3 regions of the Alteromonas mediterranea DE genome follow, and region 2 is predicted to be linked to each of the others. Evidence: predicted binding sites of a transcription regulator. Region 2 holds the regulator's gene; each other region holds the start of a gene.
What was found. The regulator LexA, encoded in region 2, represses DNA repair genes until DNA is damaged. The targets are predictions, from matches to a motif close to TACTGTATNNNNATACAGTA.
Positions count from the first base shown of each region.

Region 1: the regulator LexA is predicted to act here: its motif matches at 3,052-3,071, upstream of MADE_RS18375 (YebG family protein).
Region 3: the regulator LexA is predicted to act here: its motif matches at 10,368-10,387, upstream of MADE_RS09895 (putative DNA modification/repair radical SAM protein).

Region 1 covers NC_011138.3:4,131,606-4,144,613, reverse strand. Annotated here, with positions in the region: gene MADE_RS18390 (methyl-accepting chemotaxis protein) at 1-394, shown strand, start outside; gene MADE_RS18385 (ABC transporter permease) at 418-1,758, opposite strand; gene MADE_RS18380 (ABC transporter ATP-binding protein) at 1,758-2,522, opposite strand; gene MADE_RS18375 (YebG family protein) at 2,719-3,006, opposite strand; gene MADE_RS18370 (GAF domain-containing sensor histidine kinase) at 3,262-4,488, shown strand; gene rpsF (30S ribosomal protein S6) at 4,630-5,031, shown strand; gene rpsR (30S ribosomal protein S18) at 5,043-5,270, shown strand; gene rplI (50S ribosomal protein L9) at 5,297-5,749, shown strand; gene MADE_RS18350 (MBL fold metallo-hydrolase) at 6,100-7,152, shown strand; gene MADE_RS18345 (hypothetical protein) at 7,239-7,679, shown strand; gene MADE_RS18340 (MOSC domain-containing protein) at 7,666-8,310, opposite strand; gene MADE_RS18335 (RNA polymerase sigma factor) at 8,423-8,998, shown strand; gene MADE_RS18330 (hypothetical protein) at 8,991-9,503, shown strand; gene MADE_RS18325 (DUF4097 family beta strand repeat-containing protein) at 9,517-10,530, shown strand; gene MADE_RS18320 (hypothetical protein) at 10,797-11,267, shown strand; gene dnaB (replicative DNA helicase) at 11,383-12,768, shown strand; gene MADE_RS18310 (OmpA family protein) at 12,920-13,008, opposite strand, start outside.
Region 2 covers NC_011138.3:4,383,182-4,389,250, forward strand. Annotated here, with positions in the region: gene MADE_RS19480 (cytochrome c oxidase assembly protein) at 1-509, opposite strand, end outside; gene ctaD (cytochrome c oxidase subunit I) at 650-2,263, opposite strand; gene coxB (cytochrome c oxidase subunit II) at 2,273-3,436, opposite strand; gene lexA (transcriptional repressor LexA) at 4,020-4,646, opposite strand; partial or broken gene plsB (glycerol-3-phosphate 1-O-acyltransferase PlsB) at 4,955-6,069, shown strand, end outside.
Region 3 covers NC_011138.3:2,218,551-2,231,558, reverse strand. Annotated here, with positions in the region: gene cysB (HTH-type transcriptional regulator CysB) at 1-418, opposite strand, end outside; gene MADE_RS09945 (sensor histidine kinase) at 628-1,332, shown strand; gene MADE_RS09940 (hypothetical protein) at 1,428-2,186, shown strand; gene MADE_RS09935 (LysR family transcriptional regulator) at 2,257-3,141, opposite strand; gene MADE_RS09930 (CoA transferase subunit A) at 3,264-3,971, shown strand; gene MADE_RS09925 (CoA transferase subunit B) at 3,971-4,624, shown strand; gene MADE_RS09920 (DEAD/DEAH box helicase) at 4,834-6,159, shown strand; gene MADE_RS09915 (EF-hand domain-containing protein) at 6,401-6,649, opposite strand; gene trhO (oxygen-dependent tRNA uridine(34) hydroxylase TrhO) at 6,702-7,697, opposite strand; gene MADE_RS09905 (VC2046/SO_2500 family protein) at 7,864-8,418, opposite strand; gene MADE_RS09900 (tetratricopeptide repeat-containing response regulator) at 8,540-10,180, shown strand; gene MADE_RS09895 (putative DNA modification/repair radical SAM protein) at 10,501-11,742, shown strand; gene MADE_RS09890 (TIGR03915 family putative DNA repair protein) at 11,759-12,556, shown strand; gene MADE_RS09885 (hypothetical protein) at 12,870-13,008, shown strand, end outside.

The DNA.
Region 1 (13,008 bases), 250 kb from region 2:
CTCAAAAACCCGGGAATCTACAGACAAAATTCACAATATTATTAATGAATTAGCAGAACGCTCTGAGCGAGCCGTACGTGTCTCGAATGAAGGGTTAACATCGGCTGAACACGGCAGCGCTATTGTTGAAGAGACCCGTGGGGCGCTATTTGAGATAAACAGCGCGGTGAAAGGGATAGCTGATGCTACGGTTGAAATGTCGTCGGCGGTTGAAGAGCAAAGCACGGTAGCAGAACATATCAATCAGCAGCTAGTTGAAGTTGCCGATGGCGCCTCGGAAACACAGCGTTCTTCAGAGGCCTCATTGGCGGCGAGTCACGACTTGCGTGCTACTGTAAATCAAGTTCACGAGCTAATTCTTCGTTTTAGTACAAACGAGAAAGAGGGAGAGTAACTTCTCCCTTTCTAATGTCGTGACTAATTACTGTTAAGCCCAGCGTGCAGGCCCCGCTTGTAAGCTGCGATGGCTGGGAACAACGACACCAAGTAGGTACAGCCTAATATGAGCAATACTATGATGACACTGCTTTGACTAAATAGTGGGCTTGATAAAAATAACCCGTACGTACTGCTTAGCCAAGGTTTGAACATGCTCATTAATACGGCAACCAGTGCGATGCTTAATGCTGCGCTAACAATAGTGAGTAGCATTGCTTCTAGCTGGATCAGTAACAGTAGAGTAAACGGGCCAGCGCCAATTGTACGCAATACGGCAATCTCCTGATAGCGCTCTCGCATTGTTGCTAACAGCATGGTTGCCAGGCCAATAAGGGCGCAAATCACTATTAAACCTGACAAACCTAATAGCAAGGCCTCTACATTTCCCATTATCTGCCACAATTCAGCCAGTGCCATACCAGGTAAAATTGCCATTAGTGGCTCTTTTTTACTCTGATTAATTTGATATTGCAGTTGTAATGCGGCTGCGCGGTTTTTCAGTCCTAGCATGACGACAGACACAGATTCAGGTGTAAATGCGTCACTATCATAATTGTCTTGAGTAGGCTCTTCATGTTCATGTTCATGTTCATGTTCATGTTCATGTTCATGTTCATGTTCATTTGTGCTGTGACCGTTAAGAAAAGCCGTTTTTTTACGTAACCGTGATGTATGCGCAGACTTAGGGCCTGAATGGGCTTTCTCTAACCCTTGTAATGTGACATACACCGCTTTATCTACTGGCGTTCCCGTTTTCTCGAGGATACCTGAAATAATAAAAGGGTGATCGTCATGGTTATTAAAAGAGACACTTCCAAGGCCGTGAGAAACAATTATCTTATCGCCAACCGTGTAGCCTAGTGAATCCGCAACATCAGCGCCTACAACGGTAGATAAAGGCTGCTCAAATACACGCCCTTCTGTCAGGGCTAAAGCTTGCTTGTCACCGTATTTAAAGTGTTCAAAAAAGCGGTTTGTCGTTCCTATAACTCTGAACCCTCGGTGAGTGTCACCTAATGAGAGGGGAATTAGCCAAGAAACCTGTTTATTCGATTTTAGCGACGCCACACTTTTGTAATCAATACCTTTAGTAGGCGTACCGATATTGAACACTGAAGACAGCAATAAATTCAACTGGCCGCTTGGGGCGCCAACAATTAGGTCAACGCCAGAAACGGTGCGTGTAAAGCTTGTTTTTACTTGGCTGCGAACAATATCTACACACAGCAGTAAGCTAATGCTAATGGTTATGCTTAAAAGGGTGAGTAACGCGGTTGTTTTTCTGCGTTTCAAGCTTTCGATGGCAATAGTGCTTAGCATTACAGGCTCTCCTGCTTAGGTTTGCTTGTATGCTTTACTGCGTGCGGTGGTTGTGTCGTTGATGGGAGGCTTAGTTCAGAAATACGAAAATGGCGGTCAAAATAGCGTTCCATCGCGTTATCATGACTTACAAATATCATGGTGCTGTCACTAGCGACCTCTTTCAGTAATGCCATAAAACTGTCACGGGCATCTGCATCAAGCGCTGATGTTGGCTCGTCCACAATTAATAGTTGAGGACTATTGATAAGCGCACGGGCTATTGCCACACGCTGCTGCTGTCCAATACTTAGTGCATCAGCTTTGGCATGTAAAACATGGGAAGGTAGCTGTAACCTATCAAGTAACTCACAGGTATTAGCCAGAACCTTTTGGCTACTATTGCCTTTACCTGAGAAATACGCGGCTGCGCTAATGTTTTGTGCAACCGAGAGGTAGGGGATGAGATTGAACTGCTGAAATACCACACCAATATTACGTGCTCTAAACTTGTCTCTTTGTCGATTAGATAAAGACGAGAACGGCTGTCCTAGCAAGGCAATGCTGCCTGCCGTTGGAGTAAGGGTGCCACAAAGTAAATTCAGTAACGTACTTTTTCCGCTACCAGACGGGCCGGAAAGAAACACATGCTCACCGCGTGATACTTGCCATTTTTCAATATTGAGTATCGGAGTGCTTTCTTTCGAATACGCAAAGTTTACATGACTAACTTCAATGGCGCTTTTACACTGAGTAAGAGCGCTCTTATTATTTATTATATTCACGCTAAGCCCAACCTAGGTCTTTGTTGTTATATATTGCAAAAGCAAACGATGCGCTCACTTGTACTAAAAGCAAGTTACCGCTTTGAAGTAATGCTATCAAATCACAATTGTATCAAATAGCATTTGGGCAAAGCGGCGCTTGCTCTTGTTATTTGCTCATTATAACGACGTGTTAGGCAAGTTAGCTTAAGGAATGTTAGCCATTAGCTTGAAGCTTTACCACTTCGGCGCTCTCATCTTCTAACACGCTTTCTGCCGTTGCGCCTTTAAAGATTTTGCTAATTTTATCTTTGTTCTTCGACAGCATAATAGTGAGCTCTTCCACAGTGCTATCGTCTAATTTGATACCTTTAGCCTGAATGTAATCAGCTAAGTTGTCTGCTGCATCGAGCATTTTGTCGTACTGATCAGCCTCTTTTTTATCGGTAGTTACCAATTTCTCTACCCCTTTGTGCGTAACAACATATTGTGTGGTAATGGCCATGGTAGGTCCCCCATTAGTTAAAGACATAAAAACTGTACAGCATTTAACTGTATAAATAAACAGTATTAAGGGGAATGTTTAGGTTAAATTTAGTCCGAAGGTAGCGTATTATACTTTAGTCTAGGCTGTGTGAACTTGTCACATTTACACGTTACGCTTCAGAATGCTTATGTAAGCTGAGGAAATTAAGTATATAGGGGCGGGCTTGAATCTTGACCGTATTCCATAAAAAGGACTTCTTTAAAGGTAATGGCAATGAACGAAGCAATTCAGCGCGATATTCAAGCTATAAACGCAATTGAAGCAATACCGCATATTATGGAAATCTTAGCCAGTACGCTTCGTTTACGGTTTATCTGTGTAGCCAGAGTAACTGAAGAGGCGTGGACTATGTGCTCAGTATTAGACAATGCTGAGTTTGGGCTGTCGCCTGGCGATGAATTAGAAATAGAAACCACATTTTGTCGAACGGTTCGGGCAAACAGAAAAGAAATTGTCATCAATCATGCGTCTGCAGATAATGAATATCGTGAAAACCCTATTCCTATTATGTACGGGTTTGAAAGCTATTTCTCCTATCCTCTTTACGATGCGAAAGGTGAATTCTTTGGCACATTATGTGGGCTAGACCCTGAGCCCCGTGAGCTGCGAACCGAGGCGGTTCACGGCCAAGTCAGTGCTTTTGCGAAACTGATATCCAATCAAATATTGTTGAACGATCATATTGAGCAAACGCTTACGCAGCTTAGTGACGCAAAAAATATGGCTCGTCTGCAAGAGCAGTATATCGCCATTCTAGGCCACGATATCCGCACGCCTCTGTCTTCTATTCAAATTGGTATAAGCTTTCTAGATGACCTAATCAAAGACAGTGAGGTTGCAAGTACGGTACAAGTACCGGTTTTTAAAGCGGTATCTCGCATGAAAAATAGCGTGCAGAGAATGTCGCGCTTGATAGAAGATACGATGGATTTTACGCACACCAGAGTAGGGCAGGGCTTACCGGTCAAATTAGCAGTATCTAATAACCTTAGTCAGCAGATAAATTATACCGTAGAAGAGTTGGCCACCGCTTACCCCAAAAGCTCAATACGTATTCATGTTGATATAACGCGCCCGTTAATTTGTGATGACAAACGGATTTGCCAATTACTATCTAACCTATTAAAAAACGCGTTAATTCATGGCGATATGTCATACCCTGTTTACGTGAAGGTTCTAACCAATAGCAACGATTTCATTCTTAGTGTACAAAACAGCGGCACGCCCATTTCTGATGAATCTAAGGCTCGTTTATTTCAACCGTTTTGGCGTAAAGAAAGCAATAGGCAGAATGAAGGTTTAGGATTAGGTTTATTTATAGCGTCAGAGATAGCAAAAGCCCACAAGGGTACGTTGGGGGTTAATTCTGACTACAATGGTACGGAATTCACGCTGCGTTTCCCCTTGCAAACCGTTTCTTCAAATATTTTCGAAAGCTAAGCCTGAAAACGCACTGGTTGATTAACACTTGTGCAATTGCGCCAGTGCACGTATAATGCGCGCCCTTACAGCCAACCTAACTCGTTCCTTGTCTCCATACAGTCGGCTGTACTGTCGAGGCTACAACCGTAAGGAGCTATAATGCGTCATTACGAAATCGTATTTATGGTTCACCCTGATCAGAGTGAACAAGTACCTGGTATGATCGAGCGTTATACTACAATTCTTAAGCAAGACGGTGGTCAAGTTCATCGTTTAGAAGATTGGGGCCGTCGTCAACTGGCTTACCCAATTGAAAAGCTGCACAAAGCCCACTACGTACTAATCAACGCTGAAGCGACTGCAGAAGCTGTTGACGAACTGGAAAATGCTTTCCGTTTCAACGACGTGATCCTACGTAACATGGTAATGCGCACTAAGACTGCTGTGACTGAGCCTTCTCCAATGATGAAAGAAGAGCCTCGTCGTGAGCGTCGTGACGATTCTGCACCTCGCCAAGAACGCGCAGAAAAGAAAACTGAAACCACTGAAGACAACGCTTAAGGAGATCACCCATGGCTCGTTTTTTCAGACGTCGTAAGTTCTGCCGTTTCACTGCAGAAGGTGTGACTGAGATTGATTACAAAGATATCGCTACTCTTAAGAACTACATCACTGAGAGCGGTAAAATTGTCCCTAGCCGTATTACTGGTACAAGCGCAAAATATCAGCGTCAGCTGTCTTCTGCGATCAAGCGCGCACGTTTTCTTGCGTTGCTTCCGTACACTGATTCACACAAGTAATTTGGCGAATATAAGGGTTAGCTAAGATGAATATCATCCTACTAGATAAAATCGCCAACCTTGGCGGCCTGGGCGACCAAGTGACTGTTAAGTCTGGTTACGCTCGTAACTTCCTTTTCCCACAGGGTAAAGCGGTTCCTGCAACTAAAGACAACGTTGAAAAGTTCGAAGCACGTCGTGCTGAACTTGAAGCGAAGATCGCTGAGCAACTAGCTGCTGCAAACGCACGCGCTGAAAAAGTTGCTGAGCTTGCTGAAGTTACAATCGCAGCTCCTGCTGGTGACGAAGGTAAACTATTTGGCTCTGTTGGTACTCGTGACATCGCTGATGCAATCACTGCAGCTGGCGTTGAAGTACAAAAAGCAGAAGTTAAACTACCTACTGGTACTCTTCGTGAGACTGGTGAGTATGACATCGACTTACAACTTCACTCTGACGTTATCACTTCAATTAAAGTGATCATCATTGCTGAAGCGTAATCGCTGACGTATTTGAAAAAAGCCGCTCTTCGAGCGGCTTTTTTTTGGCCTAAATTTCATGTCGAGTATCTTGTTGCTTAAAAATAAGGGTAAAGCGAAAGTATATTGGTAGACAATTTTAAAAGTGCTTTCTGCAAATCAACTATCTAAATAGACAAGTCGTCACTACTCACTCTTCCACTCAATTACACTCAACGATACCTTCTTATTGGCTTGTTACAAATAATGGGTGGTGAATTGCAACTTACTGTTTAGACTGTGGACTTCCGTCACAAAGCTTTTATGAGCGAAGAATTAAGGGACTAAAGCACGTGAAGCAGTATATCGCCATCTTTTTTATATCAATCTGCATGCTAGCTGGGTGTGCAACACCTAATCGAATAACAAGAGTTGATGATAGCAATGCGATAGTCGTTTACACCGATGAAAGCGGGTACGAGGATAGATTTAGTAATATGTACGACAGCTTCATGGCTTATCCTGTCACGTGTACTGAAGATTGCTACCCAGCGTCTGCCGATATTGAATGTGAAAGCGACATGCAAAATTGTCAGTTCGTTGGCAACAACCCGACAGTGAACTCGCACACCGGCTTTAACGTTACCTGGTTAGGGCACGCTAGTTTTTTACTTAACACCGCAAGTGGTGAGCAAATACTTATCGACCCTGTGTTTGGGCAGTTTGATTGGCCCGTTAATTGGGCTTTTCGATTGGCGGAGGGGTTCAGCCGCAACGAACCCGCTGAGGTAGGTGAAGACAAACTCGCACAAACCGATGCTGTGGTTTATTCTCATATACACTATGATCATTTTAATAAAGCCGATATTGCCGAATTAGGCACAAAGCCCGAGTATCTTGTTCCGTTAGGTTTCGCAGAGCACTTCCCTAATAGAGGCTATACGATTAAAGAGATGGCGTGGTATACGAGTAAAAAAACCGGCAAAACCGCTATACATTTTGTGCCCGCTCATCACTTCAGTAACCGGATTTGGGTGCCCTATTTATACGAGGATGACAATGCAACATTGTGGGGCGGTTGGGTCTTTGAACATGAAGGGAATACTTTGTTCTTTGCGGGGGATACAGGGTATTCACCACATTTCAAAGATATTAAAGCCCGCTTTGGTGACATAGATGTTTGCCTGTTACCCATAGCGTCTTATTTCAGCGAAACCTCACCTAAATGGTATCGCAAGGTTCACACCACGCCAGAGGACGCTATTGTTGCTTCCCAAGACCTTGGCTGTAAAGTCGTCGTGCCTTGGGGCTTTGGAAATGCTAGTTGGATGATGGGAGATAAAACCTCGCATTCTGCGCTATTTCGATTGATGAAAATGAAGCAACAGCTAAATACAACAATACCGTGGGTTATTCTAAATGAAGGCGGGCAGGTGTCTTTTTAACAGTTCACAAGATAATCTTGCGTAGCTCTAACGGAGTGGTTATTCTTTAATCTAATAAGGAATGCTTTTATATTCAGGGGTTGAATTTGTTAAAGTTTAGAACTGCGGCGTTAATTGTGTTTTCGGTGACTTTATGCGCCTACGCTGGGATTTTTATACACTTTTCTAGCCAAAACCCTACCCGTGCGCCTGCGCCTTTCACTGCATGCTTAGACAATTGCACTATGAACCTAGAGTACCGAGTGTCTAAAAACTATCAGCGCACCATGGTGAAAAATACACTCAACCAAATTTTCACATCCTACGTTGAGGCAGATGTGGGATATTATCTTGATTGTCACGAAAAAAGCTGCAGGCTTTGGGTGTATGTAAACACGCCTTCAAAATTAGAGCCCATTCTCTACCGCTTAGAGAATGAACTATCACCAATATTGGACACAGATTCGCACTATCACATTGATAACGAAGATAATGAAAGGTACTCCTTATATACCTATAGTCCAAAGCACTCGACTAACGCGCCTTAAGCACGATTTTCGCGCACTTCTCACGCCATTCATCATCCAGAACAGTGAGTTGAGCCAGCTTTCCAGCGAGTGCTTTGTCGGCTTTGGTGTGAGCACACTGCATTAAAGTGTGAATGTTAACGGTGTCGTCTTCACGGTGAAGCAACGTTACCTCGTCACCCACGTGAATAGCCCCTGTTTTAATAACACGGTAGTACCAACCAGTAATACCGCGCTCGCCCACAAATCTGTCTAAATTCGGAATGTTAAAACGCTGAGAAATCTTACTGCAAGGTGCCCGAGGCGCACTGACTTGTAACTCAACGTCGCCAAATTTCCAGATATCGCCGATATAAACGGTGGCATCGTCCATGCCCTCTACACTTATATTTTCGCCAATACTTCCTAATGAGAAGTCGCCCTCAGGGAAATGTTTTCTTAATGTAAGATAATTGGTTGGGTTGAATTGATGCAGTACCTTTTCAGGTCCTCCGTGAAGGCGTGTATTAGCTTGTTGGTCTTCATTGGTTCGATCTATGTGAACCGTAAGCGAGTTAACCGGGCTTTTGACAATGCTGCTTGGGGCTCCGCGAGGGCCCAGTGGCTTTGGCTTTCCGGCAAATAAGGCGTCAACACTAAAGGTAGGCAACATGGTCTCTCCCCAAAAATATTTTTGTCTATTTAAACCTTTCTACTATAGGGTACGACTAACCTTATAACACTAACAAGTGCTAATCGGCACCACGAATAACAAAGAGAAAATAATGGAACACACACAACAACGTGTTGTACACGCCAATGTGGTGTTCGGTAACAAAAGCGAAAATGAGCTGATATTAAAAGCGAAAAGTGGCGATAAACACGCGTTTAGAGCACTTTACGATGAGCATATTGGGCGCGTATACGCATTGTGTTATCGGCTTACCGGTGAAAAAGGGATGGCAGAAGATGCCGCGCAAGAGGTCTTCATTCAGCTTTGGAGAAAACTGAATAACTTTGATGGGCAAAGTCAGTTTTCTACGTGGCTGCACAGCGTAACCGCAAACATCACTATTTCTTACATGCGCAAGCAAAAGGGCTGGGTGCAACGCATGTTCAATTTAGAGAGTAGCGGTATCAGTGAGATGACAGCACAAAGCAGCAGTACTGACATAGATTTAGAAGCATTGGTTATTCGCTTTCCCGAAAGGGCAAGAATGGTGTTCGTACTGCACGCCCTTGAAGGTTACCGCCACGAAGATATTGCAAATATGTTGAATATGGCAGTGGGGTCGAGCAAGGCGCAGTTTTTCCGTGCCAAGCAATTATTGAAAGGCTTTATGGGAGTCGATGATGAGTGATTTTGATCAAAAGCTTACTCAGCATATTTCTGGGTTATCCAAAGAGAAGCAACCCGAGCGGGACCTGTGGCGAGGTGTAGAGCTAGGTATAGCATCGGCTCAAGACACCCCTTCAAGCGATGACGCTTCGTCATCTACGGTTACATCAAGACAGTGGATGGCGATAGCCGCAAGCGTTTGCGTAGTCACGGTATTATGGTTCGCTGCCCCCTTTGCGTTTAACGCTGATGAAAGTCGAAGCGATGGCTATGCGCTGATTGACGCAATGAGCATGCAACAGCAGCAACAAGTAAACAGTCTGCTAGCAAGCTATCAAAGTACGCCTGCGCTTACCCAGGACTGGCAGGAGCAGTTAAAAGAATTAGACGATGCCGCAGATGTTATTAAAGCGGCGTTGAAAGACGATCCAGATAACTCAGCATTAATCAAAATGCTGCATCATGTATATCAACAACAAATTGCCTTAATTGAGCGAGTGCACGCGCCAAAGTGGCAGCAAATTTAATAAGGGCTTTAAGATGAATATAAATATGAAAAATACATTATCGGAAACATTTACGCACATGTTCAACGCGTCTATTGGAGCTAAGCTTGCACTGGCTACTACACTGCTAAGTTTTGCCACAGCAGCGTTTGCAGGCGAAAAAGTTGATAAAACTATCGATACATCGTCATCGCCTAAAGTCGATATTGAGCACATAGACGGGAAGGCTGATATCCGCGTGTGGGATAAACCTCAGGTACGGGTGACGGGCGAACTTGGCGATCAAACGGAAGAGTTTATTTTTGAAAAACGCGGCGATGTGGTCGTTATTCACGTAGAGGTAGAGCGCCACTCAAAGAGTTGGTACCAGAAAGGTCGAGATGGAGATGACCTAATTATTTACGTGCCGGCGGCGAGCGACCTTCACTACACTGCAGTGAATGCAGATATAAATGCCAAAGGAATAACCAAAGCGGTAGATGTAGAGGTCGTAAACGGCGACGTTACCCTTGAAAACATTGGTGAACGCGTTGAGGTTGAGTCTGTAAATGGCGATATTGTGTTAAAGAACGTTAGAGGTCGGCTAGAAGCAGGAACGGTTAACGGTGATATTGAAGCTACGCACGAAGGAAGCACGCCGGTAAGTTTTACATCTGTGAATGGTAAGCTTGATATCGCATCGAGTAGCCCGGACTTGTCAGTAGAAACGGTGAATGGACGAATTGACCTCTCTTTGCAAGATGTTGATAGCCTTCAAATAAATACGGTTAATGGGCGTACCTTTGCGAAATTGGGGCTGAATGCAAATGGCAGTATTAAAGCGAATTCGGTTGGTGGGGCAATGGAGTTCGTTTTCCAAAAGGGAGTATCAGTACAGTTTGATATCGAGACTCACGCAGGCGGTAATATTGTGAATAATATTAGCGATGAAAAAGCACAAAAGCCTAAGTACGGACCTGGAAGCTGGCTGCGCTTTATTCATAACGGTGGTGATGCAAACGTAGACATTTCTACAGTACATGGCCGCATAGAAATAGACCAAAAATGAATAAGCTATAGATAGTCTGATTGAAGCTTTAGCTTGAAAAAAGCAATTTAGTCCATATTTCTTAATCATAAGAAGTAGTGATAGTAGAAAAGCTGCGCGAAGACGCAGCTTTTTTATGTCGGCGCCAATTGGCGATGTTTGGACGTTTAATCAGAACGATAAGGAAACGAGAAAGCGCGATATTCACGCGACGTTAAGTGAACCTTTTAGAGAGCTGTTACGTTAAACTAGCTGATTTTTATAATGTTTTTAATATGGAGATAAACTTGAGTATTGTTGGACACGTCAAAAGGTTTTGGCGCTTTCATAGCTTAATCATTGGCGCGTTTGGGATATGCGCGTTCACATTAGGCTGCGCTGTTCAAGAACCTGCGTACTACGAAGGTACTTGGGTGGTTACCAAAGCTTACAACGTAGGTGTTTCTGCGCACTCGTCATCTGAGTCGGAGCAATTTTTAGGGCGCTCGGTAACGTACGCATCCGATTCCGCTAAGCTGGATCAGGCGCTTTGTGCCTCACCCGTCTATTCGTCAAAAGAAATAAGCGGCGAAGAATTTCACACAGCATTTAAGGTCTCCCCATCTTCATTAGGCTTTAGCGACGATAGCGTGACCGAGGTAAGCTTATCTTGTGCAGAAGAAACGGCAAACATGGGGGCTACTATTTTATTCCAGGAAAATAGCCAAGCGTATACGTTAGTAGACGGCACATTTTTAAAGCTAGAAAAAACCCTTTAAGCACTGTCGCCTTTTTAGGCTTTTAAGAGAAAAGACCCGCTTCCTTTGTTGAGAGATCAGCGTTAAAAGCGCATAATATCCAACTGACTTTTGTGCATTGGTATAGGTTTCGCTTGTGGCGTCTGCGTCTAAAAACGACAATAATGTCGAAAAATTGAAGGTTCCACCTCATAGTATAGAGGCTGAGCAGTCCGTTTTAGGCAGTATGCTCATCGACCCAGAAAGCTGGGATAAGGTTGCCGAGCTCGTTACCGATAACGATTTTTACAATCGTTCACACCAAATTATCTTCCGGGCTATCACTCGCTTACTTAACAGTAGCCAGCCTATAGACCTTATTACCGTGTCTGAAGAGCTTGAAAAGCATGACGAGCTTGAAGATGCTGGTGGCTTTGCTTATCTAGGCGAACTCGCGAAAAATACCCCAAGCTCTGCAAACGTGGTGTCGTACGCGCAAATTATTAGCGAACGCGCTATTACTCGCGAGCTTATTGGTGTAGCCCATGAAATTGCTGAAGTAGGGTATAACCCAGAAGGCAGGGATAGTGCCGATATACTCGACCTTGCTGAAAGTAAAGTCTTTGAAATTGCCGAGCGTCGAACCGGTGAGAACGAAGGCCCTCGAGACGTCGAGTCTGTGCTAGGAAAGACAATTGATCGTCTTGAAGAGTTAGTTAAAACCAATAAAGAGGTTACCGGTGTAACAACGGGCTTTACTGACTTGGATAAAATGACCAGTGGTATGCAGCCATCGGACCTAATCATTGTAGCGGCCCGTCCATCGATGGGTAAAACAACGTTCGCCATGAACTTGATTGAAAACGCGATGATGGCAGAAGAAAAGCCGGTACTTGTTTTCAGTCTGGAGATGCCCTCGGAACAAATCATGATGCGTATGTTGGCTTCATTAAGCCGCGTCGATCAAACCAAAATTCGTACCGCTCAGTTGGATGACGAAGACTGGGCCCGCATTTCTAATACCATGGCGATGCTAAAAGACAAAGATAGTTTATTTGTCGATGATTCTTCCGGCCTAACGCCTATGGATGTGCGAAGCCGAGCCCGTAAACTCGCACGAGAGCGCGGTGGTATTAGTCTTATCATGGTGGATTACCTTCAGTTAATGCGTGTGCCTTCTCTTAGCGATAACCGTACGCTAGAAATTGCGGAGATTTCACGCTCACTGAAAGCACTGGCTAAAGAGCTAGAAGTGCCGGTTGTGGCACTTTCTCAGCTTAACCGTACGCTAGAGCAACGTGCCGATAAACGCCCAGTTAACTCTGACCTTCGTGAATCCGGTTCAATTGAGCAGGATGCCGACCTTATTATGTTTATCTACCGTGATGAGGTATATCACGAAAACAGTGAATATAAAGGCATTGCGGAAATTATTATCGGTAAACAGCGTAACGGCCCTATCGGTACTTGTCGCTTAACCTTCCAAGGCCAGTTTTCACGCTTTGATAACTACGCGGGTCCCGCGATAGCCGACGACTACTAACCTTTTCTCTCTAGCGGTTAGTCTCTATGTTAGCTAGCAAATCACATGTAATAAGTAAGGTTTGTCCGTCGCAGTACTGATACCGCTAGTCAAAAAATACAGACACAAAAAAGGCGCCGTTCGGCGCCTTTCTCAATTCATATCAAATGAATTATTTCTCTTCAGGTACTTTAACCGTGTCTTTAACTGTCACTGAAATGCGACGGTTTACACGATGAGCTTCGGCGTTGTTACCTTCGT
Region 2 (6,069 bases):
TAGAGTGTGTACTGCAAAGTAAAAAAGGTAATATCTTCAGGTAACTGAGGGTCTACATAAAACTGCATAGGCATGTAGGCTTCGCTACCTGCGGACAAAGGCTGCTGGTTAAAACAGAAGCATTCCGTCTTATTTAAATAAAGTGCTGCCATGCCTGGTGATACAGAAGGAATGGCTTGAGCCACAATATTGCTAGAGGCTGGGTTTCGAACGTAAAACGACACCGTGTTGAGCTCACCGGGGTGAACTTTCACACGCTTCGTCTCGGCGCGAAACTCCCACGGCATGCCGGTATTTGTGCGGGTAATAAACTCGACGGTCACTGTTCTGGACGTATCAATTTCAACCGATTGATAAACTGCTGCAGTCCCTTCAGTTTTGCCGTTAATTCCCGTTACATCACAAAACACATCGTAAAGAGGAACAAGTGCGAAGCCGAAGCCAAACATGCCGATAACAATGGCGATAAGCTTGATCACCATTTTGTTGTTTGTACTTTGTTGTGACATCACGCTACCTCCGAGTAAATTCAAAGGTAAGGACTGTTAAACGCTATGATAAGCGCCCCAACATCCCTACCGTCTGTGGTGTGTGAATTTCCTTACTCACACAGGCCATGTCTCACGTATAACACGCCCAACCTAAGCCCTTATTTAACAACAGGTGGGGTTTCGAACGTGTGGTAAGGAGCAGGTGATGGAATTTCCCACTCAAGACCTTCAGCGCCGTCCCATACCTGCGCTGACACGCCTTCTCCCTGCTTTTTGCAAGCCTTAATAAGCAATGCGAGGAAGATAAGTTGAGATAAACCAAATGCGAAGCCGCCCAAGCTTATCCACTTGTTAAAATCGGCGAACTGTAAAGCATAATCTGGAATACGACGTGGCATACCCGCTAAACCTACAAAGTGCATAGGGAAAAACAAAACATTCACCGACACGAGGGAACACCAGAAATGCCATTTTGCCAATGTAGTGTCGTACATTTTGCCGGTCCATTTAGGTAGCCAATAGTAAACGGCTGCCATGATGGAAAAGACGGCCCCTGTCACAAGTACATAGTGAAAGTGAGCCACTACGAAGTAGGTATCGTGGTATTGGAAGTCAACTGGCGTTATCGCAAGCATAAGTCCCGATAACCCGCCTATGGTGAAAAGCACGATAAAGGCAATCGCAAACATCATCGGCATTTCAAAACTTAGCGAGCCACGCCACATAGTGGCCACCCAGTTAAACACTTTTACGCCAGTTGGCACCGAAATCAGCATGGTGGCAAACATGAAAAACATTTCCATATAAACTGGCATGCCCGTGGTAAACATGTGGTGAGCCCAAACGACAAATGACAACAGCGCAATGGACGCGGTTGCATAAACCATAGAAGCATAACCAAATAGCTTTTTACGGGAAAAAGTAGGAACAATTTGCGAGATAATACCAAAGGCCGGCAATATCATTATGTACACTTCAGGGTGACCGAAGAACCAAAAAATGTGCTGGAACATGACGGGGTCACCGCCACCTGCTGCATCAAAGAAGCTTGTTCCAAAGAATTTATCGGTCAATACCATGGTTACCGCGCCTGCTAGCACTGGCATAACGGCAATAAGAAGGAATGCAGTGATTAGCCATGTCCACACAAATAGCGGCATTTTCATCCAGGTCATGCCAGGGGCACGCATATTGAAAATCGTCACAATAACGTTAATCGCCCCCATAATGGATGAAATGCCCATTATGTGAACCGAAAACACAAACAGCGCTGTAGAATCGCCGCTATATGTTGTGGAAAGTGGCGCATAGAACGTCCAGCCAAATGCTGGGCCACCGCCTTCCATGAACAGCGAGCTCAACAGTATGAGAAACGCGCCGGGCAGGATCCAGAAACTCCAGTTATTCATGCGAGGCAATGCCATATCTGGCGCACCTATCATCATGGGGATTAACCAGTTAGCAAGCCCGGTAAAAGCAGGCATTACCGCGCCAAAAACCATGATAAGCCCATGCACTGTGGTCATTTGGTTAAAGAAATTTGGTTCAACAATTTGTAAGCCAGGCTGAAACAGTTCAGCCCGGATAACCATTGCCATCGCACCGCCCACTAAGAACATGATAAAGGCGAACCATAGATAGAGTGTGCCTATGTCCTTGTGGTTAGTGGTAAACAACCAACGGGTAACCCCCTTTGGAATATGGTCGTGATGCTCATGATCATCGTGTTGCGCAGAGGTATCTGGCGAAATAACTTCAGTTGCTTTGCTCATGATCTGCTCCTAGTTTCCGTTCGCAACAGCGTTGACATCTTTAGCCTGAACCATGTCACCGGTGTTGTTACCCCACGCATTTCGCTCGTAGGTAACAACAGCTGCTATTTCTTTAAGACTTAACATTTTGCCAAAGGCTTGCATGGCCGTGCCTGACTTACCGTGAAGCACAATGTCGATATGGCCTTGCTGATCTTCTTTGGCCATTTTGCTGCCTTTGAGTGCTGGAAACACGCCAGGGAGACCTTCACCGTTTGGCATGTGACATGCTGCGCAAGTCGCGTTATAAACACGCTCACCTTCTTGCATTAACTCGTCCATCGACATATTCATAGAAAGGAGACGCTGCTCCTCTTCTTTTGCCTGACGAACCATTGCTTCTTGTTCACTCATCCACTTATCAAACTCAGCGGGCTCTTTGGCAATAACCACAACGGGCATATAACCGTGATCTTTTCCGCACAATTCAGCACACTGTCCGCGATAAATGCCGGGCTCATTTACATTGGCCCATGACTCGTTAATAAATCCAGGGTTGGCATCTTTCTTAACGGCAAAATCTGGAACCCACCACGAATGAATAACGTCGTCAGAGGTAATAAGAAATCGTATTTTTTTGCCCGTAGGTATCACTAGTGGACGGTCAACCTCAAGTAAGTAGTTATCGGTTTTCTGAAACTTGTTTTCAATCTGCTCTCTTTGTGTGGCAAGAAGCGAGTAGAACTCCACGTCACTGTCCATATATTTATAATGCCACTTCCATTGCGACCCTGTGACCAACACTGTCATATCGGGTTCAGTGGTATCTTCCATCGCGATTAGCGTATTTGCAGCCGGTACCGCCATAAAAACGAGAATAAGGAAAGGGATAACGGTCCACGCGATTTCTACTTTTACATTTTCATGAAAGTTAGCGGGCTTAGCGCCACGAGACTTTCTATGTAGATACATAGACGCGAACATCACGCCAAACACGACCACCGCAATGCCAACACAAATGAAGAACATCAACATATGGAGGTCGTAAACCTGACCACTAATGTCGGTAGCACCGCGTCGTAAATTAAGTGAAGAGATTTCTTCACTTGCTTCTTGCGCGAAAATCAATGAAGAGAAAAGCAAAAATGGTAGGCTTGCGCACCACCTTGCCAATACGGTCGTTAGTTGTTTCACTCAGCACCTCCGGAATGGTACGGCTAAAGGCGCTATCTTGTTTTGCGCTAACCCTACCAAATGAATTGCGAACGATTGACCCATAACCTCAACTTGTAAAACAAATTTAGAGTCATTGTTATTATTTTGTTAATCTCTGTATAAGAATTGCGCAATAATGTCGTGCCGTCTAGTCTTTTCTATTAAAAACTTAACGAAGTGGTTAATATTTAATCATTTGGTTAAAAGTCAGCATAAGATGAGGTGTGCAGGAAGTAAGCTTTAGAATGTGCAAACGCGCAGTAAATCAAACGCCCATTTTGAACGTGGAGACAACGTCGATGTTACATTAACTTGCTATTAAATAGACAAGTTAATCCACCTTGAACGACAGTTTTAAACAGTGCTTATATTTTGTAATAGCTGTCGCGGGAGGTATTCATGGACGAAATAAAGAGAAATCTACCGCACAATAGTGGATTCAAGGATTTCTAGTAGGAATAGGATATTCAAACCTAATTTGCTTAAAGCAGAACAAAAACGGGGAGTAAAAGGCACAAAAAAAGCGGCTAATGCACCGCTTTTGATCAAAGAAGCTAAAACCTTACATCCAATCAGCGTTTCGTATAACGCCTACTGCAATACCTTCGATTGCGAAGGGCTCATTTGCAAGGTCAACTTTTATCGGTGAAAACTCTTCATTTTCAGCATGAAGTAATACCTCGCGACCGCGTTTTTCTAGACGCTTCACAGTAACATCTTCATCAACTCGAGCTACCACCACTTGTCCATTATGTACATCAGTCGTGCGATGCACAGCTAGCAGATCACCGTCTAAAATGCCAATGTCTTTCATACTCATACCGTTTACACGAAGTAAAAAGTCTGCTTGAGGTTGGAATAGGGCTGGGTCTACCTTGTAATGAGACTCAACGTGCTCTTGAGCTAAAATAGGCTCTCCAGCAGCTACACGCCCAATTAAAGGCAGGCCTTCTTCCTCTTCAGCTTCATTGTCCAGAGGAATATTGAGCTTTATACCTCGCGACGTACCCGGCAAAATTTCAATCACGCCTTTACGCGCCAAGGCTTTCAAGTGTTCTTCCGCGGCGTTGGCAGAACGGAAACCAAGCTGACGGGCAATTTCAGCACGCGTAGGCGGCATTCCCGTTTCTTGCATGGTTGTTTTAATAAGTTCTAAAACTTCAGTTTGTCGAGCTGTGAGTGGGCGCATAAAAGACCTGTCTGTTCATACAGTTCCTGTAAGTATATACACCTAAAACCAAATAACAAGCACTTAGCGCGTCTTTTGCTTATTGTAGTTGATGAAGAGCGTATACCTTGCTCTTATCGAGCTAGCAGAAGCATAAATCGCAGCCGCTTGATAAGCGCGCCACTATCTTAAATACCTTTTTGTTTTTGAACTTGTTCAAATACATGGAGTCATTACAGCAAGTAAAGCAATGATATTGGCTTATCGCGAGATTGTGACGCGATTGTGTTACACTCCCCTTGTTTTTATTTCATAGGATTACATAGTTCATGTCGTGGATGCGAAAAGCCCTTTTGTCGGTATTTCATTATCCTGTAAAGTTACTGGTTAAAGCCCATAGTATTCCAGTTAACGTTGAAACCGAATTAGGAATAGATAAAAGCAAACCTATCGTTTATCTACTTCCCACCAACTCAGTGACAGACCAACTTTCATTGAGAATGTCGACCCAAGCTCTAGACTTACCCAGCCCAACTAAGACCTTAACGTTGGCAGGGAGAGAGTATTCATCGACGTTGTTTTTGCGAAAAACACAACCGCTTTTCCGCTCGTCGGCAAAAGACACGGGAATTGAAGAAGTCTTTACAGACCTTTTCCACCTGCACAGAGACCATGAGAATCTCGATTTACAAGTTGTGCCGGTTTATGTGACATGGGGCAGAGCACCAGGCCGCGGTAACCCGGGACTGAGCGACCTTATTGCTGATAAGGCTGCACCCAGCTGGTTGCGCAAGTTATTCATCGTGCTGTTTTTAGGCCGTGACAACTTTATCAATTACTCTAAGGCCGTTTCGGCGCGCGCCATGTCTAACCAACACGGTAGCGATCAGAGTATCGCTCATAAGCTCGTTCGGGTTGCCAGTACGCATTTTCAGAGAAAGCGCCAAAGTATGACGGGCCCTACGCTATTAGAGCGTCAAGAGCTCAATAATAGCGTATTGGGGTCTGATGCCGTACGCCGCGCCATTGCCGAGGAATCTAGAAGCAAAAAAGTATCTCACGACAAAGCAAAAGCGTGCGCCCAGTCATACATTACCGAGATTGCTGCAGACTATCGCGAGGGCCTTATCCGGTTTGGCGACAGGCTGCTTACGCGTATCTGGAACAAAATCTATAACGGCATAAGCGTAGGGCACGCCGAACGAATTCGCGAACTTGCTGCAAACGGACATGAAATTATTTATGTGCCGTGTCACCGCAGCCATATGGATTACCTACTGCTCACTTACGTGATTTATCACGAAGGCATGGTAACGCCCCATATCGCAGCGGGTATTAATCTTAACTTTTGGCCCGTAGGTAAAATGTTCCGCCGTGGCGGTGCGTTTTTCCTGCGTCGCAGCTTTGCAGGCAACAAGCTGTATACTGCGGTTTTCAGAGAGTA
Region 3 (13,008 bases), 2.2 Mb from region 2:
TTGCTGCTAGGTCACTTATTTGAGATGGCGTACCCTGGTGCATATGAAGCGATACCTTTGGGTACTTACTCATAAAGCCTTGTATTACATCTGGCAATGCATAGCGGGCTTGTGTATGCGTAGTAGCAATGTTTAATTTGCCTTGGTCAGGCAGTGTATGCTCTCTAGCAACAGCTTTAATGCTTTCAACTTTCGCAAGAATTTCTCGCGCGATATTGATTACATCATTACCAGCATCAGTGACGTGCGTAAGGTGCTTTCCACTACGACCAAAAATTTGAACGCCTAATTCATCTTCTAGCATGCGCACTTGTTTACTGATACCCGGTTGTGAGGTATACAAACTTTCAGCGGTAGCTGAAACATTCAAATTATTGTTAAGAACTTCTACGATATATCGTAGTTGCTGTAGCTTCATAGTTTACACCGTTAAATGGGATAGTCTGACACTGTACTCCCACCGTTATAACCAAAACTACTCGTTTTTACTAGTTGCTATTACGAAAATGCCATTATAAAGTTGAAAATAATTCATTTTTTACCATTTTACTCGGTAAAGCTTCGGCCTTAATGAAATTGAACTACATTAAGGTTACGGCAAATAAGATGCACGGCGTTTAATAAATAATGAGTAGCAGTAAACAGGTTTCTTCCACAATCGATTTTTCTTCTGTGCTTGCCGCTGCAGTGCACGATATGAAAAACTCATTATTTCTTCTTATCCAATCTATCGAAACATTAAGTGAGACGTTGTCTCCAACAAATATTGAAGCGAAAGAACAAGTAGCCAGTGTTCACTACGAAGCGTCTCGGCTAAATACCAACCTTGTCCAAATTCTTTCCCTGTATCGGGCAGAGTTAGAAAGCCTTCCTATTACTGTTGACGAGAGTTTTATCAAAGACTTAGTGGAAGACGTTGTAGGGTCAAATGCACTTTATGTAGCGCAAAAAAATATAACCATAACCACTGATATTGAGGATGACTTGAGCTGGTACTTAGACAGTGAACTCATTTATTTGCTGTTAAATGACGTAATCATTAATGCTATGCGTTACGGCACTTCTAAAATACAGGTCAGTGCAACCATAGACGCATCTTCCTACTTATCGATAAAGATAGAAGACGACGGTGTCGGCTACCCTGAGTCTATGTTGTCTAAGAGTCACGAAGCTCTCTCTGATTTCGAGCTGAGTCAGGGCAGAACGGGACTCGGTTTGTTTTTTGCAAAATTGATAGCACGGGCCCATTCGCAGGAGGACATGGAAGGAACAATCGCACTTTCTAATGGCGGATTGCTCGGTGGAAGTGTATTTGAAGTAAAAATACCGTAGTATTGACCGATAACCTTAAGTAATTCAGAAAGTAACGCCCGTAAGTAAGAATACACTGACGTTGTAAAAAATATAAAACAGACGGAAAGACACGCATGTACGTGATTATTATCATATTAATTGTTGTTTTGCTCATCGCGGCCATATTCATTAACGCAATACAACAGCATCGACAAAAGCAGGAAGCTGAGCGCAGAACAGAATTAGCAAAGCAGCGCACCATTGTCGATGAGACAGAAAACGTTATTGCCGCTTGCGTTAACATCCCAGTTTCTTCTCGCATCATGGGGATTCTACACAATCGAATTCTCAACGCGCTTAAAGCGATGAATGAACTATCGAGTACCGCTGAACTTAAACAGCGAATTGCAAGTAGCGAACAGGCGACGGCGGCAGCGCTTTCTGATAAAAGCGGTGCATTGTCAGAGTTTTCTCTACCTGATAACGACAAAATGATCATTCAATATATACAAGCAGTTAAAAAGCTGCGAATTGTGCTGCGCTCAGAGCACAGTAAAGGTCAAATAGACTCGAAAGTATTTATGGATGAAGATAAACAGTTAGAGCGACTACAGATAAAAGTCAACGTAGAAACCTTGATCAAGCGAGGCCGCGCTGCGCTTCAAACTAACATGTTAGGCTCGGCCAGACAGTATTTTGAAAAAGCCAAAAATGCGCTGGAAAACCAAACACAACAAGATGAATATTCCACGTCTCGCCTAGCTACATTAGGCGAATGGCTTCACGAAATACAAAGTAACCTTAAGAGCGTAAACGAGAAAGATCGGGCCAAGAAGCAAGAAGAAGAGCGCGACGAACTGGACGAATTATTCGCCCCTAAGAAAAAGTGGTAAAGGCCTATTAGTTAGCCTGCTTATCCCTGTGGGTTAACTGACTCCGTCGCATAGTACTTGGTTTTACAATTTAGGCGTAATGCGCGATAGCTAAGTCCCACATAGATTGAGCAGGTAGCGACAAACCCTTTCGCGCATGCTTTATAATACCGATATTTTTTATCAACGGGTTGATTGTTATTTGTCTCACTACCAGCCCTAACCCCTCCATTTGAGATTGGCAAATAGCCGGCATAATTGAAATGCCCAACCCATTTTGAATTAATTTGCCAAGCGTTGATAGCTGACCCGTTTCGGCAATAATGTTCAATTCTCCAAAACGCGCTAATTGAGATTGTGTCCAATGCCGAACCGCGGAGCCTCTGTTCATCATTACCAGAGGGTGCAGCAAGCAGTCTTGCCAGCTTGGCGCGTTGCTTAAATACTTGGCCTGAGAAGAATTAGCCACTACAACAAACTGGTCAGCAAACAGACTTTTAAACACTAGCCCATCTTTTCGCTCTGGCTCGAAGGAAAACCCTATTTCACTTCGACCTGTAGTGACTTCGTGAATAACTTGCTCCATCACTACATCGACGATACGCAAGTTGACGTTTGGCGTTCTCTTGTGAAAAGCAGATAGAATACTGGGTAAATGTGACTCTGCAAATGAGGGCATTGCGCAAATGGTCAGCTGACCTTTGGCCATGGCAAACAAGTTCTGTATGTCTGAAAACGTGTTATCCCAATCGTGAAGCAGTCGTAAGGCATTTGGGAATAACACTTCACCTTCCGGTGTCAGGCTTACATTACGCGTATTACGCTTAAAGAGTTTGCCGCCCAATTGCTCTTCCATTTTCTTAATGGCAGAAGACAGTGCTGGCTGAGTAAGGTGTAAATTAACTGCAGCTTCAGCAAATGTCGAAGATTTCGCCACTTCTACAAACGCTTTCATTTGTCGGTAGGATACGTCCACGTTTATTCCCTCTGACCTCGCTATTAATAAATAATATTTATTAATAGAAAGATTAATTCGATTTTACAAATCAAGCAACAATGTTGATACTTATTTTTAACAAAATGGGTTGGAGAGTATAAATGGCAGGATTTAATAAGGTCGTTTCGTCGTATGAAGACGCAATGGCGGGTCTGAAAGACGGAATGACCGTTATTGCAGGTGGGTTTGGTCTTTGCGGAATACCTGAGGGGCTAATTGCCCAAATCAAAACGCTGGGTGTTTCAAATCTCACGGTAGTATCGAACAATTGTGGCGTTGATGGCTTCGGTTTGGGTCTTCTGTTAGAAGATAAACAAATTGCCAAAATGGTATCGTCTTACGTAGGCGAAAACGCTCTATTTGAAAAGCAATTACTTGATGGTGAACTAGAAGTAGAGTTAACGCCACAGGGCACGCTAGCGGAAAAAATGCGTGCAGGTGGTGCGGGTATCCCAGCTTTCTACACGGCCACAGGCTATGGGACGCCGGTAGGTGAAGGCAAAGAGGTAAAATCATTCAATGGGCGCCCCTATATTCTTGAAGAAGCCATTACCGGCGACTTTGCTATCGTAAAAGCATGGAAAGCGGATACGTTCGGCAACTGTGTATATCGACACACGGCGCAAAACTTCAATCCTATGGCCGCAACTGCCGGTAAGATTACCGTGGTGGAAGCTGAAGAGATTGTCGAGCCAGGAACGCTTAACCCAAGCGAAATTCATACTCCTGGTATTTATGTTAACCGCGTTATTCAAGGGACTTTTGAAAAACGAATTGAGCGCCGTGTAGTTAGTGAGGAGTCAGTATAATGCTTAGCAGAGAACAAATTGCCATGCGCGTAGCTCAAGAATTTAAAGATGGCGACTATGTGAATTTAGGTATAGGCATCCCTACCCTTGCGGCAAGTTATGTACCGGATGATATTAGCGTAATGCTACAGTCAGAAAACGGGCTATTAGGTATGGGTCGTTACCCCACCGAAAGCGAAGTAGACGCAGACATGATAAATGCGGGTAAAGAAACCGTTACCGCCATCACCGGGGCATCGATTTTCAGTAGCGCAGAAAGCTTCGCAATGATACGCGGCGGCCATGTCGATTTCACCGTGCTAGGCGCATTTGAAGTCGATGTATCGGGCAATATTGCATCATGGATGATACCTGGAAAATTAGTAAAAGGCATGGGCGGCGCAATGGACCTAGTGGCTGGCGCAAAAAACATCATTGTTACCATGACCCACACCGACAAACACGGTAACCCTAAACTGCTTGGGGAGTGCACGCTGCCGCTAACGGGCGTTAACTGTATCACGCGGATTATTACCGACTTAGCGGTATTAAGCGTTGAAAATGGTGCGTTTGTATTACAAGAGCGTGCACCTGGTGTCACCATTGATGAAATAAAAGAAAAAACCGGTGGTAAACTCGTTGCACCAGACAGCGTGCCCGAAATGCAGTTTTAATATTTGAGAAAATAATGCTGAGATAATTAAAAAGCCAACCAAAAGGCGTACCTGTTACTTAAGCGGTATTTAGCAAAACTGCTGCCGTACGTACGCCTTTATCATCCCCTAGCATTCACCCATCGACTAACCACTGCGATAAGCCTTTCAATACGTTTTGCATTAAGGGATAATGCGCTCGACTGTTCATTTATAAAGGCTATACCTTCTTGCTAGTTTCTGATTTACCTGTACACCACAAAATTATTTCAAAGCTCGAATCTAAAAATATTTCGACGCTAACGGAAATTCAAGAGCGCACTATGCTTCCTGCTATTCAAGGAAAGGATATTATTGCGTCTTCTAAAACGGGTTCAGGTAAAACCTTCGCCTTTCTAGTGCCCGCCATCAACAGGCTAATGGCACAAAAAGCATTAAGCCGACAAGACCCTCGCGCCTTGATTTTAGCGCCCACGCGGGAACTTGCGAAACAAGTCTTCATAGAAGCTAAGTCAATGTGCACTGGGTTGAACTTAACGTGTTCACTGATTGTGGGCGGCGAAAACTACAACGACCAGGTTAAAGCGCTTCGCCGTAACCCTCATATTATTGTAGGCACAGCTGGCCGTGTTGCCGACCATCTCTTAGACAAAAGCGTATATCTAAACGGTTTAGAGCTGCTTATTTTTGATGAAGCCGACCGAATGTTAGATTTAGGCTTCTCTGCTCAGCTTAAGATGATCAACGACTATGCTGATCACAGAAAGCGCCAAACCATGCTGTTTTCTGCCACGCTCGACAATATTGAGCTTAAGCATATGACAACACAGCTGACCAAAGGGGCGGTACGCGTAGCGGTAGGAGACTCAACTGCAGAGCATGGCGATATCGAGCAGAAGTGTTTCTTTGCAGACAATGTTGATAACAAAGATCAGATTTTACAGTTTGAGTTGGCTAATCGTACTTACAACCAAGCTATTGTTTTTACTGCGACCCGTGAAGACACAGACAGAATTGCAGCATTGCTTAACGAACAAAACTTAGAAGCCATAGCGCTACGTGGTGACATGTTACAAAGCCAACGTGCAGCGGTTATGAGCGCGTTTGCTCGTGGACAGCACAGTATTTTAGTTACCACCGACCTCGCCTCGCGCGGTCTAGATCTGTCAAAAGTTGGCCTGGTAGTTAACTTCGACCTACCCAAAAACGCCGATGAGTATATTCACCGTATTGGTCGTACCGGACGCGCGGGGCAAAAAGGCGAAGCTTTCTCACTAATAGGCCCTCGTGATTGGAATAGCTTCGAAGGGCTTAAAAATCACCTTCAATATGCTTTAGAGTGTTCCCCGCACGACGAATTTTCTGCTTCGTTTAAAGGTTTCAAGCCTAAGAAAAAAGTGTCGAAAGGCGCAACTGCCCAAAATGGCAAAAAGCGCGTAGCGAAACCTGTTAAAGCAAACGTTAAAAAGCGTGTTGATACCATGTCTGGTGAAGATATCGGTATGGTCCCAGTGAAACGCAAACCACGCAAAACGCTCTCGGATGACGACGAGTAAGACCAACAACTATTGGGCTCTTTCCCTTCTAGTTTACCGGTTTAATTAGATAAGGCATCTTCGCGGTGGTTCGATTTTCAGGCTTTTATTCAAACTAAATCGACTATACTCACCGACTAATGGCAGACATAAAAAAACGAGTGCTTAAAAAGTCACTCGTTTTTTTGCTTCGGTGTAATCACTCGTCAATAACGATTACACGGGCATACGGTATTAAAAGATGGTTAAAACAAGCTAGCGCTTAGTATTCCCACCACCCTTCTTGCCACCACTCCAAAAACTCTTCAAAGTCGATGTAACCATCGTCGTTACTATCGATAAGCTTAAAGCCTTCTTGTACGTGGCTAGCTTTTGTTTTTGGTGAAATTACGGTTAGAAGCTCGATGAACTCCGGCAAATCGATTTGGCCATTGCCATCACGATCGAAAAAGCTAAAGTCCTTCCTAATTTCTTCAATTTTAGATTCTGAAAGTTGAGTGCTCACTCGCATTCCTTATATCAACTGCAATAAACACGAGTGTAACGCCCTTCTTTCTGGCTGTCTATGCCTGATTTTCGTTTGCTTTGAGTGCGCGTAAACGTTGAGCTTCTGCTTTTTCTTTACGCTTTTGTTCCATGGTTAAACGCGCTCCAGTACCCACGTGTTCCTGTTGGCGCTCTTTGGCTAATTGAACCTGTTTTTCGCGCTCTCTAAAGCGTGCAATTTGATCATCAGTGTGGGTGCCGAAGCAATGCGGGCAGCTAACACCCGGCTCGTATTTATCACTTTGCTTGTCTTCTGCGGTAATTGGTAGTCGACATGCGTAGCACTGCTCGTAATGGCTCTTTTCCAAATCATGGTTTACTGCCACACGATTATCAAAAACAAAGCAATCACCTTCCCACATAGACTCTTCTTTAGGCACATCGTCTAAGTATTGCAAAATACCACCTTCAAGATGATATACCTCTTCAAACCCTTGCTCTTTCAAATAAGCGGTAGATTTTTCACAGCGGATACCACCGGTGCAAAACATCGCGACCTTTTTGTTTTTAGACGGGTCGAGTTCTTTAGACACGTACTCAGGGAATTCGCGGAAAGTCTCTGTTTTAGGGTCGATGGCGTTTTTGAACGTACCAATTTCAATTTCGTAGCCGTTTCGCGTGTCGATAACCGTTACCTCTGGATCGCTAATTAGCGCATTCCAATCTTTTGGCTTAACGTAAGTGCCTACGGTTTCGCGTGGGTCTATGCCCTCTACACCCATGGTCACAATTTCTTTTTTAAGCTTTACTTTCGTGCGATAGAAAGGCTGCTCGTCGTGGAGCGATTCTTTAAAAGAGATGGGGTTAATGCGCGCGTCGCTGTTTAAGTAGGCCAACAGCGCGTCTATGCCTTCTCGGGTACCGGATACCGTGCCGTTTATACCTTCGCTGGCTAGAAGAAGTGTCCCTTTAATACCGTTAGCTTCCATAGCTTCTAGAAGGGGCTGGCGAATTTCTTTATAGTTTTCAAGCGCAACAAACTTATACATTGCGCATACAATATATTTAGACATATTTTAACCTTTGCTGATTGGAGCGTAAGACCAGTGCAAAAATGCGGCGCGCAATATAACAAAACTTCAGGGTAAAAACTAGGCCTGCTGTATTTGGCGCATTGAGTAGCCCTGTTTTACAATTCGCTTCAGTACGTTGATAGGCAGTAAACTAACCAGTGCTCGGCTAAGCGATGTTTTCAAATGGTGAGGTGTGAACAGCATCTGCATTACTTCCGGGGTTTTGTGTCTCTTTCACGGCAAGCATATCGTAAAGCAGCGTGTTGTCTTCCTTCATCGTATTGTTATATTGCTTTTTAATACGTTTCTGCGCTGCCAAACTGCAGTTATCTATCACATCGTCAGGCAGCCGTTTCGCATCATCGGTTTGTGCTAAGGGTGCCGGATTCATATTTAAATATAGTCGCGCCGTGGAAAAGTCTTCAGCAACCAAAGCCGACATTACGTCCATGTTTTTCCATTCACTTTCGTTTGCAGCAAGACTTGAACGACGGTAGTGACTCAGGGAAGTAAGCTCAGTATCAATGCCCGCTTTTTGAGATAATTCGCTATCTGCCGCCTCTATCTCAAAGGGCGCTGCTGTACTATGTTGCTGCATGGCAAGATAGAGTGAAAATAGCGCCCCTTGCGTTGATGCACGCGCAAGCACACCGCTGCGCTCCCAATAAATACTGGGGTCAATATGCGTTTGCTCATTTTGGGATGTAGCGTCTACAGACATGCATTCTGATTACTTGATTTGTATACTTATGTTGTCGGCAAGATAATGTTTTTCTTAAGCTTATTTTTTAAAGTTAGATATACTTCAATAAAGCCATAGCGCCCCTATTCATGGATTCGAAATGCAATTTAGCAATAAACAAGTACTGATTGTTGAAGATCAACGCCCCTTTCTTTTGCTACTCAAAGGGCTTATGCATTCTATGGGGGCCAGTGACGTGGTAACAAAGTCATCGGCGGAACAAGCCGTTTCCCTATGCAAAAAACATAAGTTCGATGTCATTATCTGTGATTTGCATTTAGGAGCAGATAATAAAAGTGGGTATGAGTTAATCGAAGAGCTTCGTACCAGAAGGCTTATTAACCCTACTTCTATTTTTATCCTTATAAGCGCTGATAGCGCCCGACCTATCGTGCTAGGCTCTATTGAACGCCGACCTGATGACTTTCTTGTTAAGCCCTTCTCTCAGGTTCAGTTAAAATCCAGGATTATTCGCGCTTGGCAAAAACGACAGTTTTTGCAACAGGCGTACAGCCTCATTGAGCAAGGTGAATGTAACAGTGCAATCGACCATATCGAGTCTTTGCTCGATTCACCCTCACATTACAAAGGGCACTGCGAGCAACTTTTGGTTGAACTCTATTGGCGTATAGGTCAGCCAGAGAAAGCCCTTGACGTATTGAGCGACTACATTGACGGCAAACCTGTGCTTTGGGCACAGATCGCAATTGCAAAAACTTACCTTCAACTAAACGAATTCGACAAAGCAATAACGACGGCGAAACGAACGTTAAAACGAAACCGGTTTAATGCGGATGCCTATGACATACTTGCCCAAGCACAGCAGAAATTAGACGACGGCGAAAAAGCACTAGACGCCATTAAAGAAGCTATCAAGCTTTCGCCTTATTCTCTACCGAGACACTTTAAAGCGTGCGAAATTGGCAGGTTAAACGATGACTTAGTGCTCGCGGCTAATTCAAGTTTAGCTATATGGGATTTGTCTAAGCGGTCGGTTCATAAAACGAGCCTGCACTGGTGCGGTATTATTCGCAGTCTATTAGATGTAGCTGAGTGCGCTGAAGATAAAAAACAGCGCAATAAATACCAACAAGAAGCCCTACTTACACTTCAACGCGGAAAGTTTGACGAACACCTTCAAAAAATGGACCGGGACTTTGATGTAGATATCTTCGGTACGATTGTTAATGCCAGAATTAGCGCCATTGACGGCAAATTAATTGACGCGAAGCGGCATTTATCAACGTCACAAACCATGCTGGATGAAAAATACACCGAGGTTCCCACTGCTTTTATTCCAGACAGTATCAACGTGATGTACAAACTCGGTGAATTTGATGATGCGTTGCAGCTAACTTCATTTCTCGAGTCACGTCACGACGAGCTCGATCAAAACAGTGCAAATATGTTAGAAACGCAAGCCCACAATGCACGGAAAAGTCTTGCTAGCTATCAGCAATTTAATCGAGAAGGCATTCAACACTATCAGCAAAAAGATTACGAACGTGCAAAAGCGTCCTTTGCCTTAGCACAAGGTTTTGCACCGGTTAATACGGGTGTAGCGCTTAATTTACTTCAGTGTCTACTGCAGATAGTGATAAAAGAAGATAAAGCAGAAATGAAGCTTACCAATGAATGTAAGCGTTTGTTTAAGTTAATAGACGATATGTCGCTTAAAGCGCCGTATAACGAAAAGTATACTAATCTACGTGACGAACTTTCTAAGTACATCGGTTTTTGATTCCCCCCCTTTAACCGTTATATGGCTCATCTTTGCTCCAATAAAATATTCGAAACAGTCAGCGAAACCGGGCTATTTTAATTAAGCGCTTTTTACTCGTATCAAACCTTACACGCTCTAACTTCTCAATACGAAAATGTAGCTGAATTTCGTATATTGAGTGCACAAATCTTCCAACGCTCATTTGTACTGTATATATATACATGATATAACGAGCAGAAATCACATGGCTACACAAACTAAATATACAGGTCCTTTTAAGCATCCCGCTTAAAATTGACCGATGTTAAGTAAATGCTTAGAGAAAGTAGTAATCTGCTATGCACGACAAACTGATACAAAAACTCGAAATTCTTTCAGATGCAGCCAAGTATGACGCTTCCTGTGCAAGCGGTTCGGCGGGTAAACGAAAGGCAGGCAAAACCGAAAAAACGGGGATAGGTTCGCTTACCGGCGGTTCGGGTATATGTCACAGCTTCACGCCTGATGGTCGGTGTGTTTCTTTACTAAAAATCTTGATGACTAATTACTGTATCTACGATTGTCACTACTGCATAAATAGAGTGTCTAGCAATGTTCGACGCGCACGATTCACCGTTAGAGAAACCGTAGACCTGACGCTGAATTTTTACAAGCGCAACTACATTGAAGGTTTGTTTCTTAGTTCAGGCATTGTAGGCTCACCCGATCTTACAATGGAAAGTATGGTACGTATTGCCAAATCTTTGCGCCTTGACCACGGTTTTAAAGGGTATATACACCTCAAAACCATTCCAAATGCCTCACCTGAGTTACAAGAAGAAGCTGGTTTATACGCAGATAGGTTAAGTATTAATGTCGAGATGCCGACTCAACCCTCTTTAAATAAATACGCGCCAGAAAAAGATCTCGGTGCTATCCATGGCTCAATGAACACGCTAAAAGACAAAATTGCAGAGCACAAGGCAGATAAAACCTATACCGGTAAACGCCTGCCACGCTTTGCACCTGGTGGGCAGTCTACACAGATGATCATAGGCGCAGATGACTCTAATGATAAAGTTATTTTAGGGACCAGCATTAAACTTTATAACCAACAAAAACTTCGCCGAGTTTATTATTCGGCGTTCTCGCCAATACCCGATGCATCTGAAGTGTTGCCGCTAAAGCCTGCGCCGTTAATTCGCGAGCACCGCCTTTATCAAGCTGATTGGCTGTTGCGTTTTTATGGGTTTACCCTTGATGAAATTGTTCACGATGACATGCTTGATATGGATTATGACCCTAAACTTGCGTGGGCATTACGCAATCGCCATGTCTTTCCGATTGATTTAAATAAGGCGGACAAATTGCTGTTGTTACGAGTACCGGGGCTTGGCGCTCGAACGGTGCAAAAAATTCTGGCGATTAGACGGCACACAAAGCTAAACTGGATAGATCTGACTAAAATGCGTTTACCACTTAAAAAGCTAAAACCTTTTATTAGCGTAGGCGACTATGCCCCTGATATTCACTTACTCGATAGTAATAATTTTGAACTTCAGTTCAAGCAGCCGAAGCAGTTTGAACTATTTAGCGCTTAAATGAAGTTGCTGTGAGATGGAAACAATTACAATTAACTCAGTACCGGGGTTTGATGAGTGGCGCATGGCTGCAAGAGCGTGTTTAGCACAATCTATCCCCCCTGAAAATATCATTTGGCAAAGTGCACAATCAGTACAGGACGACCTATTCGGCCACAGCCAACCCTCTATTACGGTCACAACGCCACAAAAAAGGCATGCTATTCCTAAATCTGTCTTAATGCTTTTCAAATATGCATTGTGTCATAGCGATGCTCACCGCTTCGCATTGTGTTATAGGGTGTTATGGCGCGTTACGTTTGAAAACAAAAACCTAGTTCGGTTAAAAACTGATGACGATATATTGCAGCTTATGGCACTAGCTAAAGCGGTAAAGCGAGACGCGTATAAAATGAGCGCGTTTTTAAGATTTAGAGAGGTTAACCTCGGTGGCAATGAACACTTTATCGCTTGGTACGAGCCTGAACATTTTAGCCTAGAGTTAAAGCTCGACTTCTTTCAAACCCGTTTTAAGAATATGCGATGGTCTATACTCACGCCTTATCGGGCGGCTCACTGGGATACAGAAACACTTATTTTAGAAGACAACCCTGATTCGAGTGTGCTTCCAGATAACGATCATATTGAAAAATACTGGCTTACTTATTACGCTAACATCTTCAATCCGGCACGCATCAAAAAAGACGCCATGCTAAGTTCAATGCCCAAAAAATATTGGAAGAACATGCCTGAAACGTCACTGATTGACGATATGATAAAACAGTCAGACACTAGAGCTCGCAAAATGATCACTGATGGGAATAAGCGCAAATAAAACGCCCGTTAACTGTGTGCCACTGCCCTTTAAATTTTTAAGACTCTTCGGCATAAGTAAGCGTAAACCAGACCTCTTTATAAATGAGTATTAGAGGACTGCTTTAGGCAAACAACGGACATTCAATTTTGTGATTTTCTACTTCTGATATTGGTCAAAATGAAAATGCTAAAGCTAAAAGATAACGAGGGGGATCTGTACGATTGAAAATAGTTTCATTACCTTTCAATTTTTGCACTTCATCTTTATGCTAGTTGCATCATTATTACGGTTGAGATGTAGCGAATTTGAGTAAGGAGTTAGATTCAGGCGAATGAAAACTTTTGAAGAAGCAGCAATGCCCATCAGATCAAGAATCTGCAAATTCAATACTATTTCTTTATTTGGTGAGTTGATTTCATACTTACAACAAACACCTAATATGAAAAAAGCAGGTGAAATCTCAGCTCCTT